2 regions of the Kineococcus sp. AC630 genome follow, and region 1 is predicted to be linked to the other one. Evidence: predicted binding sites of a transcription regulator. Region 1 holds the regulator's gene; the other holds the start of a gene.
What was found. The regulator LexA, encoded in region 1, represses DNA repair genes until DNA is damaged. The targets are predictions, from matches to a motif close to TCGAACANNTGTTCGA.

Region 1 (5,355 bases):
CAGCAGACCGCGCGCGCCACCGAGTCCATCGTCACCCGCGTCAACGCCACCCAGACCGACGCGGCCGAGGCGGCTTCCGCGATCGCGGAGATCACCGAGGTCATCGCCCGCATCGACGGCCTGCAGGCCACCATCGCCGCGGCGGTGGAGGAGCAATCGGCGACGACCTCGGAGATGGTCCGCAACGTCACCGAGGTCTCCTCCGGGAGTCAGGAGATCGCGCTGAACATCTCCGGCATCGCCGCCGCAGCGGATCAGACGACGGCGGGGGCGACCCACACCGCCACGACCGCCGGGGAGGTCTCGCGCACCGCCAACGAGCTCAGCGAGCTCGTCAGCCACTTCACCCTCGCCTGATCCACCCCGCCTCCGGACCCACCGGCGCCGTCCCGCACCCCGCGGGGCGGCGTCGTCCGGTGGTGCCTGTCATGTCTCACGACACGCCGGTTCGAACACGTGTTTGATCCTCGCCCCCCGGATGACTACCGTGACGTGGATCGGACCCCAGGACGGGGCCCGGTCGTACGACTCACGCGGAACGACAGGGAGAGTGACGTGGCCGACGTGCTGGACGGATCCGGCGACACCGGACAGGTGGCGCCGATGGCCTCGGTCCACCACTTCCCCGACGGTCCCTACGGCCGCGACGGACTCACCCACCGCCAGCGGCGGGTGCTCGCCGCCATCCAGGAGTGCGTCGAGCAGCGGGGTTACCCGCCGAGCATGCGAGAGATCGGTCAGGCCGTCGGCCTCACCAGCCCCAGCAGCGTCGCGCACCAGGTGAAGACCCTCGAGAAGCTGGGCTACCTGCGCAAGGACCCGCGCCGTCCGCGGACCCTCGAGGTCGTCTCGCCGGCGTCGGCCCGCGGCACCATCGACGGGTTCGAGGCCACCGCGGCCGACGGCCGCCCGCGTCCGCGCTACGTCCCGGTCGTCGGCCGGATCGCCGCCGGTGGCCCGATCCTCGCCGAGGAACTGGTCGAGGACGTCTTCGCGCTCCCCGCGCAGCTCGTCGGCGCCGGCGAGCACTTCATGCTCAAGGTCGTCGGGGAGTCGATGATCGACGCCGCCATCTGCGACGGCGACTGGGTGGTCGTGCGCCAGCAGCCGACGGCCGAGAACGGCGACGTCGTGGCCGCCATGATCGACGGCGAGGCGACGGTGAAGGTGCTGCAGCGCAAGGACGGTCACGTCCAGCTGATGCCCCGCAACCCCCTCTTCGCCCCGATCGACGGCGACGAGGCGACGATCCTCGGCAAGGTCACGGCCGTGCTGCGAAGCCTTTGAGCGAGGTCACCAGTTCGACGGCCGCCTCGATCGCCAACCGGGGCGAGGTGAGGACCGGCACGTGCAGGTCGCGCAGCAACGGCGCTGCGTCGACCATGCTCGCCTGCGCCAGGACGACGACGTCCACAGGCGGCTCGAGCGCCCGCACCTGAGTCCGGACGGCCTCCGCGACCCCGGTCGTGTAGGTCAGGACGTCACCGGACTCGAAGGACGACCAGGTGTCCGGGCAGCGGACCTCGATCAGCTGCACGGCCCGACCGGTGGTCTCCGCGCACTCGCGCAGCAGCGGCAGCACGGTCGCCGCGGCCTCGTCCAGCGAGCTCACGACCGCGATCCGCCGCCCGGCCAGGACGGCGGCCTCGGCCATCGGGCGGTCGACCCGGACGACGCGCAGACCCATCTCGGCACCGACGGACTTGGCCGTCGGGCCGACGGTCGAGCAGGTGCACACGACGACGTCCGCGCCCTCCCCCACCAGTCGGCGCAGCCGGTCGGCCAAGGCCGGGCGGACGCTGTCGATCCCGTGGTCCCGCGCGGTGGTGAGCAGACCCGTGTCGACGAGGTGACGGTCGGCGACGGTGTCGTCCCGCTCGTTCAGGAGATCGCGGAAGGCGCGCACGTGGGCGTGCGCGGTGTGCAGGAAGCCGACGGTGGCCACCTCACGAGCATGCCACCCCGGACGCACGGCGTCAGCCACCGCTACCCAGACGCCGCAACGCCTCCAGCACGGTGGGGGTCGAGGTGGTGGACCAGAAGTCGGGCAGGCTGTCGCGCAGGAACCCGCCGTAGCGGGCCGTCGCGAGCCGTGAGTCGAGCACCGCGACGACACCGCGGTCACCGGTGGCCCGGATCAACCGCCCCGCCCCCTGGGCGAGGCGCACCGCGGCGTGGGCCGCCGAGACGGACACGAACCCGTTGCCGCCGGCCGCGTCGACGGCCCGCGCACGGGCCGACATCAGCGGGTCGTCGGGTCGGGGGAAGGGGATGCGGTCGATGACGACGAGGGAACAGCTGGGTCCTGGCACGTCGACGCCCTGCCACAACGACATCGTCCCGAACAGCGAGGTCGCGGGATCGTCGGTGAAGTCCCGGACGAGCTTCGGCAACCGGTCGTCGCCCTGGCAGAGGACGGGGGTCCCCAGCCGCTTGCGCAGCGCCTCGACGGCCTCCTCGGCTCCCTTGCGGCTGGAGAACAGCCCGAGGGTCCGTCCCCCGGCCGCCTCGACCAGTGCGGCGAGCTCGTCGTAGACGGCGTCGGTGGAACCCGCCCGCCCCGGCGGCGGCAGGTGCCGGGCGACGTAGAGGATCCCCTGCTTCGGGTAGTCGAAGGGGCTGCCCACGTCGACCCCCGTCCACGGCGTCTTCGAGCCCTTCTCCCCCTTGAGGCCGAAGGCGCCCGCGACGGGGTCGAAGGAGCCACCGAGGGTCAGTGTCGCCGAGGTCGCGACGACGGTGCGTTCGGCGAACAGCTTCTCCCTCAGCAGACCCGCCACCGACAGGGGTGCGATGTGCAGGGACGGTGCACGGGAGGCCGGGCCGAAACCCGCGGTCACCCAGGCGACGTCGTAGCTGTCCTGGGCGCCCCGACCGACGTCCTCCGCGAGGCGCTCGGCGACGGAGAACACGTCCTGGACGGCGGCCCGGGCCAGGTGACGCGCCCCGCGGGACTCGGCGTCCTCCTCCTTGCCCTGCCCTTCGGAGGCGTCCTTGAGGTCGCTCAGCGCGGTCCGGGCCGCGTCCCGGACAGCGACGACGGCGTCGGCGAGCTGGTCCGGCCAGCGGTCCAGGCGCCCCGGGGGCGCGTCCTCGAGGGCGGCCTCCAGCGCGATCGCCGCGTCGTCGAGGTGTTCCGAGACGATCCCGGCGGAACGGCGCAGCCGACGAGAGGCCGCGTGCAGCACCGAGGCGGACAGCTCCGCCGTCGCGACCGCCGTCACCCGGTCGGCCAGCTCGTGGGCCTCGTCGACGACGAGGACGTCGTGCTCGGGCAGCAACTGCCCCCCGCTCTCAAGGGCGTCGATGGCCGTCATGGCGTGGTTGGTGACGACGACGTCGACGGTGCGCGCGCGGGCCCGGACCCGTTCGGAGAAGCACTCGGCCGCAACGGGGCAGCGCTGGGACCCCAGGCACTCGCGGGCGGAGACCGAGACCTGCTTCCAGGCCCGGTCGCTGACCCCGGGGTCGAGCTCGTCGCGGTCGCCGCTCGTGGTGGTCTCCGCCCACTCGCGCAACCGGACGACCTCGCGGCCCAGCCGGCCGTCAGTCCCGGCGGAGGAGTCGGTGGTGGGCGCGGCGATGTCGAAGAGCGCGCCCTCGTCGGTGGGGAAGCCGCCGTCGATCTTGTTGCGGCAGAGGTAGTTGGACCGCCCCTTGAGGAGCTCCCAGGTGGGTTCGCGGTGCAGCTGCGGAGCGATCGCCGCGGCCAGGCGCGGCAGGTCGCGTTCCACGACCTGGGCCTGCAGGGCGAGCGTGGCGGTCGTGATGACCACGCGGCGGTCGGCGTGCACGGCGTGCGCGACGGCGGGCACGAGGTAGGCCACCGACTTGCCGGTGCCGGTGCCGGCCTGGACGAGCAGGTGGCGCCGGGTGCGGATCGCGTCGGTGACGGCCTGGGCCATCCGCGCCTGCCCTTCGCGGCGCTGACCGCCGAGGGCGTCGACGACGACGTCGAGCAGGTGGGCGGCTTCGGGACCCTCGACCTCGGTGGTGGCGTCGGTGGTGGCGTCGGTGGTGGTCTCGGCGCCGGTCTCGGTAGGGGTGTCGGTCGAAGCGCTCACGGGACCATCCTCCCCCGAGCCGGACCGGGTGAGGGTCACCGTCCACAGCGCGTCGTGGTGGCGACGCGCTGTGGACGGTGCGGTGTCACACCGCGGCTAGGCGGTGCGGGACAGCTTGTACTGCTCGAGCTCGGCCGCGAGTCGCGGCCGCACCCGGGCCAGCATCCGGGTCCCCTCGGCGGTGTGCTCCTCGGAGAGCACCTGGCCGGTGGTGTGGACCCGGTTGACCAGCTCACCGCGGTCGTAGGGCACGACCACGTCCATCTCCACGTCGGGCACCGGCAGCATCGAGGAGACGCGGGCGAGGAGCTCCTCGATCCCCTCCCCGGTACGCGCCGAGACCGCGATGGAGTTCTTCTCCTTGCGCAGCAGGCGCTGCAGGACCTCGGGGTCGGCCACGTCGGCCTTGTTGATCGCGACGAGCTCCGGGACGTCCTGCGCGTTCACGTCCGCGAGGACGCTGCGCACGGCAGCGAGCTGACCCTCCGGGTCCGGGTGCGACCCGTCGACGACGTGCAGCACGAGGTCGGACTCCGCCACCTCCTCCAGCGTCGAGCGGAAGGCCTCGACGAGCTGGTGCGGCAGCGAACGGACGAACCCGACGGTGTCGGCCAGCGTGTACGGCCGCCCCTCGGGCGTCTGGGCCCGCCGGACCGTGGGGTCCAGCGTCGCGAACAGGGCGTTCTCGACGAGGACCCCCGCCCCCGTGAGCCGGTTCAGCAGCGAGGACTTCCCCGCGTTGGTGTAGCCGGCGATGGACACCGACGGCACCGCCCGGGCGTGGCGCAGCGAGCGCTTCTCGTCGCGCGCCGTCCCCATGCCCTTGATCTCGCGGCGCAGCTTGGCCATCCGGTTGCGGATGCGGCGACGGTCCAGCTCGATCTTCGTCTCACCGGGACCACGGGAACCGATCCCCGCACCACCGGCGACCCGACCACCGGCCTGGCGCGACATCGACTCACCCCAACCGCGCAGGCGCGGGAGCAGGTACTCGAGCTGGGCGAGCTCGACCTGTGCCTTGCCCTCCCGGCTCTTGGCGTGCTGGGCGAAGATGTCGAGGATGACGGCCGTCCGGTCGACGACCTTCACCTTGACGATGTCCTCGAGACCACGACGCTGTGAGGCGGACAGCTCACCGTCGCAGATGACGGTGTCGGCCCCCTCCGCGGCGACGAGGTCGGCGAGCGCCGCGGCCTTGCCGGAGCCGAGGTAGGTCGCGACGTCGGGGGTGGCCCGGCGCTGCATGACGCCCGCGAGGACGTCGGACCCGGCGGTGGCGGCGAGGGCGGAG
Region 2 (5,355 bases), on a different contig from region 1:
GTCGAGCGGGGCGACGGCCAACGGGAACTTCTCCCGGTACTCCGGCGTCGCGGCGTCGGCACGCACCGGGATGTACCCGCCGGCGGGCAGGTTCTGCTGCTGCGGGACGTCGAGGGCGAACTTCGCGAACTCCCACGCCCCCGACGCGTTGGGCGCGCCGCGCGGGATGCAGAGGTTGTCCCCGCCCGCGAACGTCGCCCGTCCGCCGTCCGGGCCGGGCAGCAGCACGACCCCGGTCTTGGCCTGCATCTCCGGATCGGCGTTCAGGACGGCGACAGAGAAGTTGGCCGGGATCAGCCCGACCTTCCCGTCGCGGAAGTCGGCCCCCCAGCGGGAACCGTCGCCGGAGAAGTTGGCCTGCGGCATGAGCTTCTCCTTCCACATCGTCCGGTAGAAGTCGAAGGTCCGCCGGACCGCGTCGTTGTCCGCGATGGCCCCCTTCTGCGCTCCGACCTCACCGACGATGTTCGGTGCGTCGGCGGCCCAGATGTGGGGCTGGACGACGAAGCCGAGGATGCCCGCGGCGTTGGCGTCGATCGACCAGCCGTAGGTCCCGTCGCCGATCGCGCCGATCGCGCGGGCGGCCTCGAGCAACCCGTCGAGGTCCTGGGTCTGCTCCGCAGGGTCGAGTCCGACCTTCTCGAACAACTCGGTGTTGTAGAACAGCGCCGAGTTGTCCGCGATGTAGGGGACGCCGTAGTTCTTGTCGTCGCGCACGGCCAACCGGAGCTGACCCGGGTTGAGCTGGTCGGCGAAGTCGAGCTGCTGGACCAGCGGGGTCAGGTCGGTGAACGAGTCGCGGTAGATGAACAACATCGAGTTGATGTCGTCGATGTCCACGATGTCCGGCACGTTGCCACCGCGGATCGCGGTGGCGAGCTTGGTGACGTACTGCCCGTCCAGGACCGGGGTGACCTCGACGGTCACCCGGTCCTGGGAGGCGTTGAACGCGTCGACGACCTGCCGGACGCCGACGACTGTCGCCGCCCGGCACCACAACCGCACGGTCCCGGTGGCGTTCTCACCGAAACCGGCGGCCGTCACGTCGGCCTCCGGCAGGGCGGACGCGCAGGCCGGCAGGAGAGCCGCCAGCGCTGCGAGTCCGCCCAGTCCGAGCACGTTCCTGCGGTGGAGCTCCATCGCACCTCCTCCAGGGTTCACGGGGTCAGGCCCGCGGGAACCAGACCCGCATGGCACCGAGTTCACGGTTGGCCCACGCGTAGTACGGGATGGCCGGCACGAGGAGGGTCTCCTCGGCGGCTTCGGGGGCCGGGTCGTCCCCGGCCGGTCGGTAGAGCGGGCCGCTCGCCGCGGCGAGGGCCACGTGCACGGGCAGCTGGAGGACGGTGACGCCCTCCAGCAGGTCGGCACGGTGTTCCGAACCCGCTCCACGCAGCTCGGAGACGCGGACCCGCAGGTCGTCGGCGGGCAGGTCGGCCGGGAGGTCGGCCTGCTCGACGGCGTACACGAGGGGGCCGCGTTCGACGACGACGCAACCCCGCACGGCGTCGACGCGGGTGTCGGCCTCGACGACGCGGACCGTCATCGGGAGCACGAGTTCCACGACGTCGCCGACGGCGAACTCGCGACGGACGCGCAGGTACTCCCCCGCCGTCACGGCCACGTCGCCACCGTTGACCATCGCGGTGGCCCCCTCGGCCCAGGCCGGCACGCGCAGGGCGAGTTCGAACTCGCCCGGGGTCGCGGTGACCTCGACGCGGACGGTGCCGTCCCAGGGGTAGTCGGTGGTCACGGCCAGCGTGGCCCCGGCCGCCTCGATCGTGCCGGTCGTGAACTGGTGGACCTGCACGCCCTGGGCCGAACTGGTGGCGACGTAGGCGTCCAGGCTGGACAGCGTCCGCATGATGTTGGGCGGGCAGCACGCGCAGTCGAACCAGGCCCGGCGGCCGTGGGTCGCGCTGCGTTCCTCCTCGGCGTGCGCGCCGTGGCGCAGCTGCAGCGCGTTGACGTAGAAGTACTCCGTCCCGGCGAGGGAGACGCCGGGCAGGAACGCGTTGTAGAGGGTCCGTTCGACGAGGTCGGCGTAGCGGGAGTCCCCCGTCGCCAGCAGCATCCGCCAGGTCCACTGGACGCTGCCGATGGCGGCGCAGGTCTCGGCGTAGGCGCGGTCGGGGCTGAGCTCGTGGTGGTCGCCGAACTGCTCCCAGTCCCAGCGGGAACCGATGCCACCGGTGACGTAGGCCTTGGAGGCGAGCATGCCCTCCCACTGCCGCGTGAGGGCGGCGAGCAACCCGGCGTCGGAGGTCTCGGCCGCCACGTCGGCGGCACCGGCGGTGAAGTACACGGCGCGGACCGAGTGGCCCTCGGGCGAGGTCTGCTCGCGCACGGGGACGCGGTCGGAGAAGTACGTGGGTTCCTTGCCGTGCAGCCGCTCGATGATCCCCGTGCCGCGGGCGTCGACGAACCAGGTGGCGAGGTCGAGGTACTCGCGCTTCCCCGTCTCGCGGAAGAGTTCGACCAGGCCCATCTCGACGACGGGGTGACCGTCGACCTCCTCCGTCTTCCCGGCGCCGAAGGTGGCGACGAGGTGGTCGGCCAGCTTCACGGCGACGTCGAGCAGGCGGGTCTCGCCGGTGCCGCGGTGGACGGCGACGGCGGCCTGGAAGAGGTGTCCGGCGCAGTAGTGCTCGTGGCTCCAGGGCAGGTCGACGTAGCGCTCACCCTTCCCGCGGACCTGCTGGACGGAGTCGAGGTAGCCGTCCTCGGCCTGCGCGGCGGCGACGACGTCGCTGACCTCGCGGATCCAGGCGAGGATCTGCTCGTCCGCGCCGCGCCCGTACTCCCAGCCGGCGGCCTCGAGCCACTTGTAGACGTCGGAGTCCATGAAGATCGGGCCCTTGACCTCGCCCTGCTCCGTCCCCGCGGCGATCCGCAGGTTGCGCAGGTTGCCGGCCGTCTCGAGCTTCTCGTAGCCCGTGCGGATGGCCTGGCGGCGGTTGGCCTCCTGGCGCTCGAACCAGAAGCCGCTGGTGATGCGCGAGGCGCCGAGCGGGACGGGGTGCAGGACGACGGCCGCGTCGGCCGTCGGCGCGGCGGGGGCGCCGGCGGTGCTGTTCACGGTCAGGTCGGGCCCAGCGGTCGTGCTGGTCATCAGCTCTCCATCGAGTCTCGGAAACGCCGGAACACGTTTTCTGCCGTCACCGTAGAACGCCGTCCCGCCGCCGTCAAGGGACCTGTAGTCTGCTGCGACTCACAGGGATCGGAGGGCGAGCGATGACGGAAAGCACCGTTCCGGCTCGGATCGTCGACGTCGCCGCGCTCGCCGGGGTCTCCGCAGGGACGGCGTCCAAGGCCCTCAACGGCACCGGGCAGCTGCGCGACGAGACGCGCGAACGGGTCCGCCGGGCCGCCGAGCAGCTCGGCTTCACCCCCGACTCCCTCGGGCGCGGCCTGTCCTCCGGACGCAGCTACACCGTGGGACTGATCACCACCGACAGCTTCGGCCGCTTCTCCATCCCCATCCTGCTGGGTGCGGAGAACGCCCTGGGGGCGGGCGAGATGAGCGTCCTGCTCTGCGACAGCCGGGACGACCCGCTGCGCGAGCAGCACTACCTGCGGACGCTGCTGGCCCGCCGGGTCGACGGGATCATCGTCACCGGGCGCCGCACCGAGTCCCGGGCCCCCATCGCGATCCCCGGTCACGTCCCGGTCGTCTACGCCTTCACCCCCTCCCAGGACCCCCGGGACACCTCGCTGACCATCGACCAGAGCGGCGGGGCCGCGGCCGCCGTCCGCCACGTCCTCGACCTCGGACGACGCCGCGTCGCCCACGTCACCGGTCCCGAGGACCACCACGCGGCCCGGGTCCGGCGCGCGGCCGCGGAGGAGACCGCCGGGGACGCCCTCGTCGGCCCGACCCTGCACGGGGACTGGAGCGAACGCTGGGGTCGCCTCGCCGCGGACCTGCTGCTGCGCAAGCACCCGGAGCTCGACGCCATCACCTGCGGCAGCGACCAGATCGCCCGCGGGATCTGCGACGGCCTGCGCGACGCGGGCCGGACGGTGCCCGGGGACGTCGCCGTCGTGGGCTTCGACGACTGGGACGTCATCGCCCTGGCCGCCCGTCCCCCGCTGACGACGGTCAACCTGGGGCTGGAGGCGCTGGGCCGCCGTGCGGGCGAACTGCTGCTCGACGCCGTCGCCGGCACCACCTCCCCGGGCTCGACGACGATGCCCACCCGCCTCGTCGTCCGCCAGTCCACCGTCCCCGCCTGAGGGCCGTCCGGGGCGCGCCGGGAATGCGCAGCCCCTAGGTTGTCGCTGCACCGTCGGGTGCTCACGGTGGGTGCCCGTTCTCAGGAGGACAGCTCAGCCATGCGACGCAGGACCCTCGGCACCATCAGCGCACTCGCCCTCGCGGGCCTCCTGGCCGCGTGCGGAGGCGGCGACACCGCGGGCTCCACCGACGACTCGCTGAGCTTCGGCACGGAGGGCACCTACTCCCCGTTCAGCTTCCACGACGAGAAGACCAACCAGCTCACCGGCTACGACGTCGAGGTCGCCCAGGCCGTCGGGAAGCAGCTCGGGCGCAAGGTCGAGTTCTCGGAGAACAACTTCGACTCCCTCTTCGCCGGCATGGAGGCCAAGCGCTACGACGGCGTGGCCAACCAGGTGTCCATCACCGACGCGCGGAAGGCGAAGTACGCCTTCTCCACCCCCTACACGGTGTCCACGGGCGTCGTGGTGACCCGCGCGGACGACACCTCGGTGACCTCGCTGGCCGACATCTCCGGCAAGACCTCGGCGCAGTCCACGACGAGCAACTGGGCCCAGACCGCGACCGACGCCGGTGCGAAGGTCGAGGCCGTCGAGGGCCTGACCCAGGCCATGACCCTGCTCAAGCAGGGCCGGGTGGACGTCACCGTCAACGACCAGCTCGCCGTCCTCGACTACCTCAAGACCTCAGGGGACACCGGGGTGAAGATCGCCGCGAAGACCGACGACCAGACCGAGCAGGCCTTCGTCTTCCGCAAGGACGAGGCCGACACCGCCCAGCAGGTCAGCGACGCGCTGGCCAAGCTGAAGGCCGACGGCACCCTGGCCACGATCTCGCAGAAGTGGTTCGGCCAGGACGTCTCCAGCCCGGCCGCCGGCTGAGACCGGACGGGACGAGGGAGGGCACCACGTGGACCAGAGCACCCTGGACCTGGTGAAGGACTCCCTCGTCCCGCTCGCGAGCGGGCTGTTCAGGGGGACGATCCCCCTCACCCTGGCCAGCTTCCCGATCGGCCTCGTGCTCGCGCTGGTCGTGGCCCTCATGCGGCTGTCCAGCGTTCGCGTCCTGCAGGGGATCGCGCGCTTCTACGTGTCGGTCATCCGCGGGACGCCGCTGCT

Region 2: a site for LexA is predicted at 3,140-3,155, ahead of AC0I8G_RS03640 (glycoside hydrolase family 127 protein). Genes of this name have one in related genera too.

The regions. Positions count from the first base shown of each region.
Region 1 is NZ_CEEDMJ010000038.1:1,915-7,269, forward strand. It holds gene AC0I8G_RS24605 (methyl-accepting chemotaxis protein) at 1-357, shown strand, start outside; gene lexA (transcriptional repressor LexA) at 604-1,287, shown strand; gene AC0I8G_RS24615 (aspartate/glutamate racemase family protein) at 1,262-1,945, opposite strand; gene AC0I8G_RS24620 (ATP-dependent DNA helicase) at 1,977-4,064, opposite strand; gene hflX (GTPase HflX) at 4,161-5,355, opposite strand, start outside.
Region 2 is NZ_CEEDMJ010000003.1:3,093-8,447, forward strand. It holds gene AC0I8G_RS03635 (ABC transporter substrate-binding protein) at 1-1,140, opposite strand, end outside; gene AC0I8G_RS03640 (glycoside hydrolase family 127 protein) at 1,166-3,112, opposite strand; gene AC0I8G_RS03645 (LacI family DNA-binding transcriptional regulator) at 3,235-4,236, shown strand; gene AC0I8G_RS03650 (transporter substrate-binding domain-containing protein) at 4,336-5,118, shown strand; gene AC0I8G_RS03655 (amino acid ABC transporter permease) at 5,147-5,355, shown strand, end outside.